DNA from 2 places in the Brevibacillus sp. AF8 genome. Region 2 is predicted to be linked to the other one. Evidence: a T-box and tRNA genes for the amino acid it is inferred to sense, from the RefSeq annotation. Region 2 holds a T-box; the other holds one or more tRNA genes.

Region 1 (4,844 bases), 450 kb from region 2:
CGGTGAGCAGGGATCAAACAGCCTGACTCCATTTTGGAGCTACCTATGGGTGGCTCTTTTTTAATTTTTCATTAAGAATTGGCCTGAGCAAATGTGAAAGAGAGGATCAGTAGAGCCAACATGTTACAAAGGTTAAAGGCTCTCAAGTGCCAGGCTTGTATGCTGGCAGGTTTAACGGCTGTGTATTATACTGAAGGGACTGATAAAAGCAAGGGAAAGGAGCAAAATAACATGCGTCCATTACAAATATCACCGGAGACCGCTGTCAAGCTGGCGGAAGCGCTTCAGGTACCCTTGGAGCGTCTCATGCACATGCCGCAGCACATCTTGTTGCAAAAAATGATGGAGCTGGCGAATCAAGAAAAGGAAGCAAACGAAGCAACGGATAAAACCCAAGAATAGGCGAGCGATACAAAAGGAGGAGAAAAGATGGGGGCAAACGTAGCACATAAATTCCGTACGGGGCTTAAGCCACAGGCGTTTGTGGAAAGCATGACGAAAAATCAGGATACATACCAAAACTGGTCGGATGCATTTTCATGGGAGGATGAACAAGAACGTGCTTTTTTTGCCTCTCTCCAGCATCGTGATGACCTCAGATGTTTGATTTTGGCTGCAGATTGGTGTGGCGACGTCGTTCGCAACTTGCCAGTCGTCTTACATGCCCTGAAAGAAACGGACATGCCAGTGGAAATTATGGTGATGGAAGAACACCTCGATCTGATGGATGAGTTTCTTACGATGGGAGGTCGGGCGATCCCTGTTGTTATTTTCGCAGACACGGGTGGTCATGTTCTTGCCAAATGGGGACCGAGACCAAAGCATGTCCAAGCTGTCATGACGGCATTCAAACAAGATAACCCGGACCGAACCGCAACGGATTATGAAGACAAGATCAAGGTAGCGCGTGCCGAAATGCTTGAGCAGTATGGAGAAGGCACTGGCTATCAACAAGTGATTGTCAAAGAACTGAGAGAGCTACTTTCCTCGATCTAACGATCATATCAAAAACAGGGCGGAGTCCCGGCTCCGTCCATTTTCATGCAGAAGGGCTGAATATTCATGTATTACTACGGCAATGAAACCATTATGTCCTTGGAGCAGGTGCTTCGCTTAAAAGCATCGGAAGTTCGAATCCTGGAGTGGGTACGTACCTACGAGTTTTTAGAAAACAGTTATGGGATCGATGAAGCCGTTCCCTACTTCTTGGAGATAAAATGTGAAGAAGGGCATGTCAAGATTCGCAAAAACCGCATACTAGAATTCCCGGAATACTCCTGTGAGGGAGAAGCAACATTTCAAGAAGTAGACGAAGCATTGCGTGTCTTTCACGAGTGGGCACAGGAGATTTTGGCGCAAAAAGATAGTCAATTTAAATAAATATATTGACGTCAAACAAAGTTCATGATAAATTAATAAATGTCGCTTCTGGTTGAAGAGAGTAGACGCAGAAGATAGACAGCACATATTGTGGGGAGATAGTGAAGTGGCTAAACACGGCAGACTGTAAATCTGCTCCCTCCGGGTTCGGCGGTTCGAATCCGTCTCTCCCCACCATTGATTTTCTTTCGAAGATGTGCTAATTTATTCATAGTTTCACTTGCCGGTGTGGCGGAATGGCAGACGCGCGCGACTCAAAATCGTGAGGGAAACCGTGGGGGTTCAAGTCCCTTCACCGGCACCATATCAAAACGAATGCACACTAACCATGATGTTTACAGACACATGGAAGGTGTGCTTTTTTAATATACATACGGGAAACAATCCAAACAGCGGCGAGTCTAAGACTTGGTTTTCAGGTCTTAGGTCGCCGCTGTTCCCTTTTTGGGTAACGAAAACTCGCTAAAAATTTAATTCGGCAATCGTCTCGCCAAACAGAACCATACCATTTTTTTGAAATCCGAGTGAGGAGTAAAGGTTTTCGGCTGCGACGTTGGCTGGAGCATAACCAATGACAATTTTTTGACAATCTTCCTTTGCCTTCAAGATATCAATGACTTGCGCAATCGCAGCACGTCCGTAGCCTAGTCGTTGGTACTTCGCATCAATTAAGAGTCTGTAAATCCAGTAGTTGCCATCGTCAGGGTCAAGCCCATACATGACAAAGCCAACCATGGTGTCATCATGGTATATGGCCAAAGGAACAAATGTAGTTTGAAACTTTGATTCAGCGATGGAGTAGAGGTTCGGGGCAACAAACTCGCTCTGTTCGGGAGTAGGTTCCAGTTCAATACACTCTTCCCAGTTTTCCAAAGTTACTTCACGAAGTGTCACAGACATCTAATCACATTCATCCTTCCGAGGGCTTTTTGCCAATATATTACATTTTATCCTACGTGAAAAGACAGCCAAAATCAATAGAGTACACAAATTTTTTTCTATTTTATGCAGCGCTAGAGAAGGAGAACAAGGAATGGAATTCCCGTAATTTTCAGAAATAACAATTTATGGAAAATTCATTTGACACTACAGAAGAGTCATCTATATAGTTGAAATTGGAAGTATTTGTAATCGATTTGATTTTTTACCATGTCTGAATTGTGGTTACATCTGCACAATTCAGAAAGGGGGATATGCTTTGCGCCAGGATAAGAAGCAATGGAAGGTCGGTTATCCTTTAAGTCATCCACAAAAGCGTATCTGGTATACGGAAAAATTACATCCACAGCTTCCTATCCATACGTTAGGGGGGATGGTGAGGGTGCAAGGAAAGGTGAAGCTGGATGTACTGGAAGCCGCTATTCACCTGTTCATTCAAAAGAACGATACCTTGCGACTCAACTATCAGGAGGAAGAGACAGTCCTTCAGTTTGTTGGAGAGTACGAACCGCAGCCATTGCAGGTGTTTGATTTCAGACAGGAACAGAATGCGCCAGAGCGGTGCAGACAATTTCTGCAAGATTTGTTTACAAAGCCGTTTTCGATCGGACAAGAGCCTCTGTTCTACTTTTGTCTGATTCAACTGAGTGACGAAGAAGCGGGGTATTTTGTAAAGCTGCACCATTTGATTGCTGATGGTTGGTCTATTTCAATCATGACAGAACAAATTGCTCACTATTATGACACGTTGTTGGCAGGCGGTACCGTCCATGTAGGAGATGAACACGCTTATCAAACTCTTGTCGAAAGGGAGCATGCCTATTCTCAGACTGACAGATTTGAAAAGGACAAGCGATACTGGCGGGACAAGTTTCATAGCTTGCCCGTAATCACGACATTACAAAAGGCGACAGATACTACTGAAGGCAAGCGCAAAGTTTTTGCATTCAACCGCGAAGATTCGACAAGAATACGCCAGTTTGCAGACCAAATGAAATGCTCGCTAAATTCCTTGTTTGTGGCTCTCGTGAGTCTTTACCTGCAGCGCTGTACGAGGCAAGAAGAAATCGTGATCGGTACACCGCTGTTAAACCGTTCAGGCAAAGTGGAGCGCAAAATATTCGGGATGTTCACCAGCACTATGCCATTTCGTCTGGCAGTTCCGATGGAAATGGATGCTATCGATTATGTTAAATATGTCAACAGGGAACTCACTTCCTGTTATTTTCATCAGAAATATCCTTACGATTTGCTGGCTCAAGAGCTGGAGCTGAAGAAACATGGCTATGACAGCCTGTTTCAGATTTGTGTAAATTATTACAGCACGCAGTTGCCATTCACTCTTGGTGGCTACCCCGTGACTAATGAGGAGTTTTACAACGATCACCAGTTGTATTCGCTCCAAGTGATTATCAGAGAATGGGCAACAGATGAACAATTGACAATGGAATTGGACTATAAGATAGCCGAGTACACGGAAGAGGATATTGACCGAATAGCGGATCATCTCATAAGGCTTCTCCATCAGATGATCTCGATTCCAGAAGTACCGCTGTCCAATTTGAACTTCCTTGCTGACGAAGAGTTGGCACTACAACTCCATACGTGGAATGATACTGCTGCTTCCTATCCCAGCGAGAAGACGGTTGTCCAGTTGTTTGAAGAGCAAGTAATACGCTCACCACAGGGAGTTGCGTTGGAGTCAGAAGGGCGCACGCTGACATTTCAGGAACTACAGGATCAAGTGAATCGACTCGCTCAGTCATTGCGAAACCGAGGAGTTGGCCCTGGCGTAATTGTGGCGTTGCTGGCAGATCATTCGCCAGAGATGATCATCGGGCTGTTGGCAGTGCTAAAAGCTGGAGGGGCTTACCTTCCGATTGATCCTCAACTCCCTTCTCAGCGCATCGAATATCTGCTGTCTGATTCTGGAGCGGACCTGTTGCTTCGTCACACTTCGCGAACAGAGGATATTTCGTGGTCCAAAAAAATCCTAGAGCTTGGTGATTCGTCCCTGTATATAAAGGATGGCGCAACTCTGGAATTGGTTAGTCAGCCAGATGATTTGGCCTATGTCATTTATACATCAGGCTCTACTGGAAATCCGAAGGGAGTCATGGTTACTCATCGAGGACTGGTCAACTATATTTCGTGGGCGAAAGACCGCTATCTCTCCGGTCCTGAAGAAGCGTTCGCTTTCTATTCCTCGCTAGCATTTGACTTGACGGTTACGTCTATTTTTTGCCCGTTGGTAAAGGGAAATCGGATGGTTATCTATCCGCACTCCGATTCAGAGTTTGTATTATCGCGAATCTTTAGCGATGGACGCTCCCATGTTGTAAAGCTGACACCTGCCCATCTGTTTTTGCTGCAAGAAATCGCTTTGCCTAGTACCACGGTAAAGAGAGTGATAGTGGGCGGCGAGGACTTGAAGGTGAGTCTGGCTGAGGCAATTCATGCGAAATGGAACGGACAAATTGAAATTCTCAATGAGTATGGCCCTACCGAAACAGTAGTTGGGTGCA
Region 2 (4,844 bases):
GTACCATGCCCCCAACGTGTCTTCACTTGAATTGAATACAACGCAAAAACAGCTCATCGTGAATCTGGATCACATGAACGATCACAGATACGTACAGCAAGGCTCTACGAATCAAGTCGGAAAAGTCCGCCACGCTTCCGAATATCGCGCAAACGAAGAACGGACGAATTCTTTCTCGCTGGTAGTTGGGTATCAACCAAAGCTCATGCCGCGTTTTATGAGCCAGCCTTCTGGTTTTTTGGCGACTCATGTATGGACAGAGCATGCTGACGAGCAGACGCTGCAAACGAATCGAGCTGTTTATTTCGGCTCCGAGAGGATTACATCGTCGGCACAAGCAACAGGCGGTTTTGTTAAACACCGGATTCCGGTTACAAAAAGCGTATTTTACTCGAATCCGTATTTTCAAGCGAAATTGCCTGTCAATGTCGCCATTGCGCAAAGCCCTGAATTTTTGCAGTTTCTGAATGATCTGAATCGGAACGGTGATGAAATTGGGCTACATACCCTCTATCCATACGAAATCAGACACTATCAAAAGACGACGGAAGATGCATTGCAGGTAATGAAAGATCACTTCCGGAGCCGTACCTGGATTGACCATGGGTATTTGAAGACCAGCTTTGCGTTTAACGCGCTCGACAACCAGACTGCGAATTACTTGGCGCATCAGTGGAAAAAATACGGCACATCGTATTTTTGGCACTACAGCTCAGAAGATATCGCGAATCCGAATAATGGTCTCGATCTGTACCAATCCCAAAGAGGCGACTCCCTGCGCACTCCGCTCTATTGGTCGCACCCGACAGTGACAGGCCCGTTTTATTCATGGTCGGCTGCCACCATTCCAGAAGATTCACTTTATCTGTATCGGAAGCAAAATCTCCAGCAGCTCATTCAAAACCGTGGAGTTTTTATCAACCATACCTACTTGGCAAGATTTCCATCCAACAAGCAGGGCGGGAAATTTGTCATTCGAGATGCCCAAGGAAACTGGATCATCCATCCCGATTTTGACCGCTTGCTAAAGCGAATGGAAGTTCTGCGAGACCAAGGAAAATTGCATTTGACAACCGTACGTGAAATCATGGATTATTGGCTCGCCCTCTCTCAAGTCAGATTGGAATATGCACCAAACGGCTCTATCGTTCTGCACAACGATGGTACGCAAAAGATTTCTGGTCTTTCCATGGCGACAAAAGCTTCGGAAGTTTATGTGAACGGGATGAAGCCGTCGCAAAAGAAAGCGGATGGCGATCTTATCTTTTGGTTCGATCTGGAGCCAAATGCAGTTGCCGTTATTGCTGCGAACAAAGTAGATAGTACTTCACATCCGAAATAAATCCCACAAATACAAAGAAGCTTCCCTAGTGGGTCTAGGGAAGCTTCTTATTCCTTTATCTATTGAGACAATTTTACCAAGCTGTAGTTTTTCTTACCTTTGCGGATAATGATGAAGCGACCGCCGATAGCAAGGCTTGGCGTTACTTCCAGTTCCAGATCGGTAACACGTTCACCATTCATGGAGATAGCGCCTTTTGTAATATCCTCACGTGCTTGACGTTTGGATGGCTCGATGCCGACCTCAACGAGCCAGTCGACAATGTTCTTCGTTTCGAGGGTAGATTCGAATGTCGGCATTTCTTTGAAGCCTTGCTCGATCTCATCTGCCGACAGCGATTTGATATCTCCAGTAAACAAAGCTGCTGTAATGCGCTTCGCCTGCTCCAGCAATTCCTCGCCGTGCACAAATCTCGTCATTTCCTCTGCCAGCGCTTTTTGCGCCTCGCGTTTATGTGGCTCGGTCTGTACTTTTTCAGCCAGCTCTTCAATTTGTTCCTTGGAGAGGAACGTAAAGTATTTCAAGTATTTCACAACATCGCGGTCATCGGTATTCGCCCAGAATTGGTAGAATTCGAATGGTGTTGTTTTATTTGGATCAAGCCAGATGGCTCCTCCTGCTGTCTTCCCGAATTTCGTGCCATCTGCCTTCAGCATCAGAGGAATAGTGAGACCGAATGCTTTTGCTTCTGGTCCTTCTTTTTTGCGGATCAGATCGAGACCGCTCGTGATGTTACCCCATTGGTCGGAACCGCCGATTTGCAGTTGAACATCTTCATGTTTGTACAGATGCAGGTAATCCAGGGATTGCAGAATTTGATAGGAAAACTCCGTAAACGAAATGCCGCTTTCCAGTCTGCTCGATACGACATCCTTGGCAAGCATCGTATTGATGCTGAAGTTTTTCCCGTAATCCCTCAGAAATTCAATGACATTGATTTTGTGCGTCCAGTCGTAGTTGTTCACCAAGCGAATTTGGTTGTCGCCATCTGTAATGAACAGCTTTTTCATCTGCGCGGTGAGTTTGTCGACGTTCTCCTGAATCTGTTCCAGTGTTTGCAAAGAGCGCTCGGATTGACGGCCGCTCGGATCGCCAATCGTACCTGTTGCACCACCGATCAAAATGACCGGACGATGACCAGCGAGCTGAAAGCGTTTCAGTACCATGAAAGGAATCAAGTGACCGATATGCATGCTGTCACCTGTTGGATCGACACCACAATATAACGAGACTGCTTTTTCATTCGTTAATTCTCGCAGCCCTTCTGCATCTGTTTGCTGATTAATGGCTTCGCGCCATTCGAGTTCGTCGATAATATTCACTGCCATACACTCCTTCAATCTCCTATGGTAAAAAAACAAAAAATCGCCCCTTGTCTATTGTAGACATAGGGACGATTGAATAACCGTGTTACCACCCATCTTGCACCAATGGACCCAAGCGCTTGCGCAGGCCATTCATGCCACTCGTAGCGAGTTATCGTTCGCGATTCCGCTCGGCATTACCCGAGATACTCCAGAGTGTAATTCGCTCGCTTATTGTGTACCGGGTTCCATCAACCCCCGGCTTTCTAGGACAGGGAATAAGCTGCTACTGGGCTCTTTCAACGTATGTTTCATATGAAATTAAAGTCAGTATATTGAATTCAAATAGCAATGTCAACCATGTAGCAAGGATTCCGCCACGATCCCTTATTTTATTTTCGTAAGACCGTTGGAGGTTAGTTCATAAACAGTTGTTGCGACCTCATGCAAATACCGTCGATCATGCGAAATACTGATAATCACACCGTCAAAAGCCGTTAACGCCCGGCACAGAACAGGAGTCGTCAAAGGACTGAAGTTTCGGGTCGGTTCATCCAATATCAAGATTTCGCACTGATCCAAAATCATTTTTAACAGGAGCAATTTCGCTTTCTGTCCCCCAGACAAGTTTTGAATGGGTTGGTGCATCTCATCTTTTGTAAATTTCATACTGCCTAAATGCGTATACGCTTTTGTGATCGCTTCTTTATTCCCGGTTCTTTCCAGGTACGCAATCGGTGTTTTGGTCGAATCCAGTTGTTCTTCATAATTTTGGGGCATATACCCGATCTTTAATGACGAGTGCTGGACTAGCTCATCCATGATCTTTTTCAACAACGTCGTTTTTCCGATCCCATTTTCCCCAATAATCGCGACTTTTTCTGGCCCGTTAATCGATAAATGAATCTGTTTCGATAGCTGATTGTTCGCTATTTGCAGGACTTCCAATGAAAAGTCGAGGATTTGTTTACTGCCAGGCACATGTACCTCAGAATCAAATCGGAATTCGCTTGCTTCTTCCACACTCGGAGCCTCTACAAACGTTTCCGATGCTTTCTCCATGCGCTCTCTTTGATTTTTCAAAGACTTGATCTTCTTTTGCAGACGTGGATTTGAGCGGGACACGTTCCGATGTTGATGCTCTGCCTTATTCCAAACGTCGTGCCATTTCTCCATTTGCTTTTGATGATCAGAAACTTGCTTTCTGGCTATCTGTTCTTGTTTGTTCAGGTGGCTCTCGCGATTCGCAATGTAATTTTCATATGGCTCTCTTGAAAAAGTATATTTGGGTACTTGTTTACGCTTCGTCAGCTCCATATGAAGGATACCGTTTGCTGTATTCGCAATAAATGTTTCGTCATGCGATACATATAGGACAGGAAGCGATGTTTGTTGAATAAACTCTTCCAGCCATTCCATCGTTTGAATATCCAAATCATTCGTGGGTTCGTCTAGCAATAAAACGTCAGGATTCTGTGCCAGCAGACTTAAAAAGCGGTATTTGAAACTCTCACCACCTGACAGAACACCCATCTTTTTATCTGAATCCAATACATGAATGCCGAGGTCATCCATCGCCCTCACCAGTTCTTTGCTCCATTGATTTTCGACAAAAAACTCGGCGATGGTCCATTGTTTTTCTTCGCCCGATAGCTCCTGTGCAAGAAATCCCATGGAACAATCGTTTCGCAGCACGTTACCTGCAAATGTGCAATACTCGGCAATCATTTGTTCCGCGTATATCAACTTTAATAAGCTGCTTTTTCCATTTCCCTCTTCCCCGATGATGGCTATCTTGTCACCGGTTTGCAGGGTCAGATGCAAATTTTGAATGAGAGTCCTGTCGTCTTTTTTGGTGGTAATCGTGATATTGTGCAGTTCAACCATGTGGATTCCCCATTTCGTTTTTACGTTTCTCGTCATTTACTCCTTGTTCATCTGTATCACCCCCTTTTTTGACAACAAAAAAAGATGCTCCTGTCCAATAAACAGAAGCATCTTGCTCTCGTAATAGAAATCGCTATATGAAAAATAGATCATACAGGAATTCAAGCTATACATTTGCGGGTGAATTTGGCTTCTTGTTTATTTATTATGGGATTGGCTTTTCCAATAAATAAACAATTGCGCAAATGATTCACCCTCCGTTCCATGAAGTTGACTTCAATATAGCATGGCCTTCTAAATATTGTCAATGT

The links. The T-box of region 2 lies ahead of tyrS (tyrosine--tRNA ligase). A T-box ahead of a tRNA ligase gene usually reads a tRNA of that ligase, here a tRNA-Tyr.
Region 1: it has a tRNA-Tyr gene. The T-box ahead of tyrS (tyrosine--tRNA ligase) is inferred to sense a tRNA for this amino acid. The anticodon was not compared.

Annotation. Positions count from the first base shown of each region.
Region 1 is NZ_JAGQDN010000001.1:517,823-522,666, reverse strand. Features, by position in the region: gene KB186_RS01905 (YycC family protein) at 232-402, shown strand; gene KB186_RS01900 (thioredoxin family protein) at 430-996, shown strand; gene KB186_RS01895 (hypothetical protein) at 1,063-1,380, shown strand; tRNA gene KB186_RS01890 (tRNA-Tyr) at 1,473-1,557, shown strand; tRNA gene KB186_RS01885 (tRNA-Leu) at 1,603-1,684, shown strand; gene edeQ (edeine self-resistance N-acetyltransferase EdeQ) at 1,843-2,280, opposite strand; gene edeP (edeine non-ribosomal peptide synthetase EdeP) at 2,579-4,844, shown strand, end outside.
Region 2 is NZ_JAGQDN010000001.1:67,296-72,139, reverse strand. Features, by position in the region: gene KB186_RS00320 (hypothetical protein) at 1-1,342, shown strand, start outside; gene tyrS (tyrosine--tRNA ligase) at 1,402-2,670, opposite strand; T-box leader at 2,729-2,958, opposite strand; gene KB186_RS00310 (ATP-binding cassette domain-containing protein) at 3,034-4,569, opposite strand.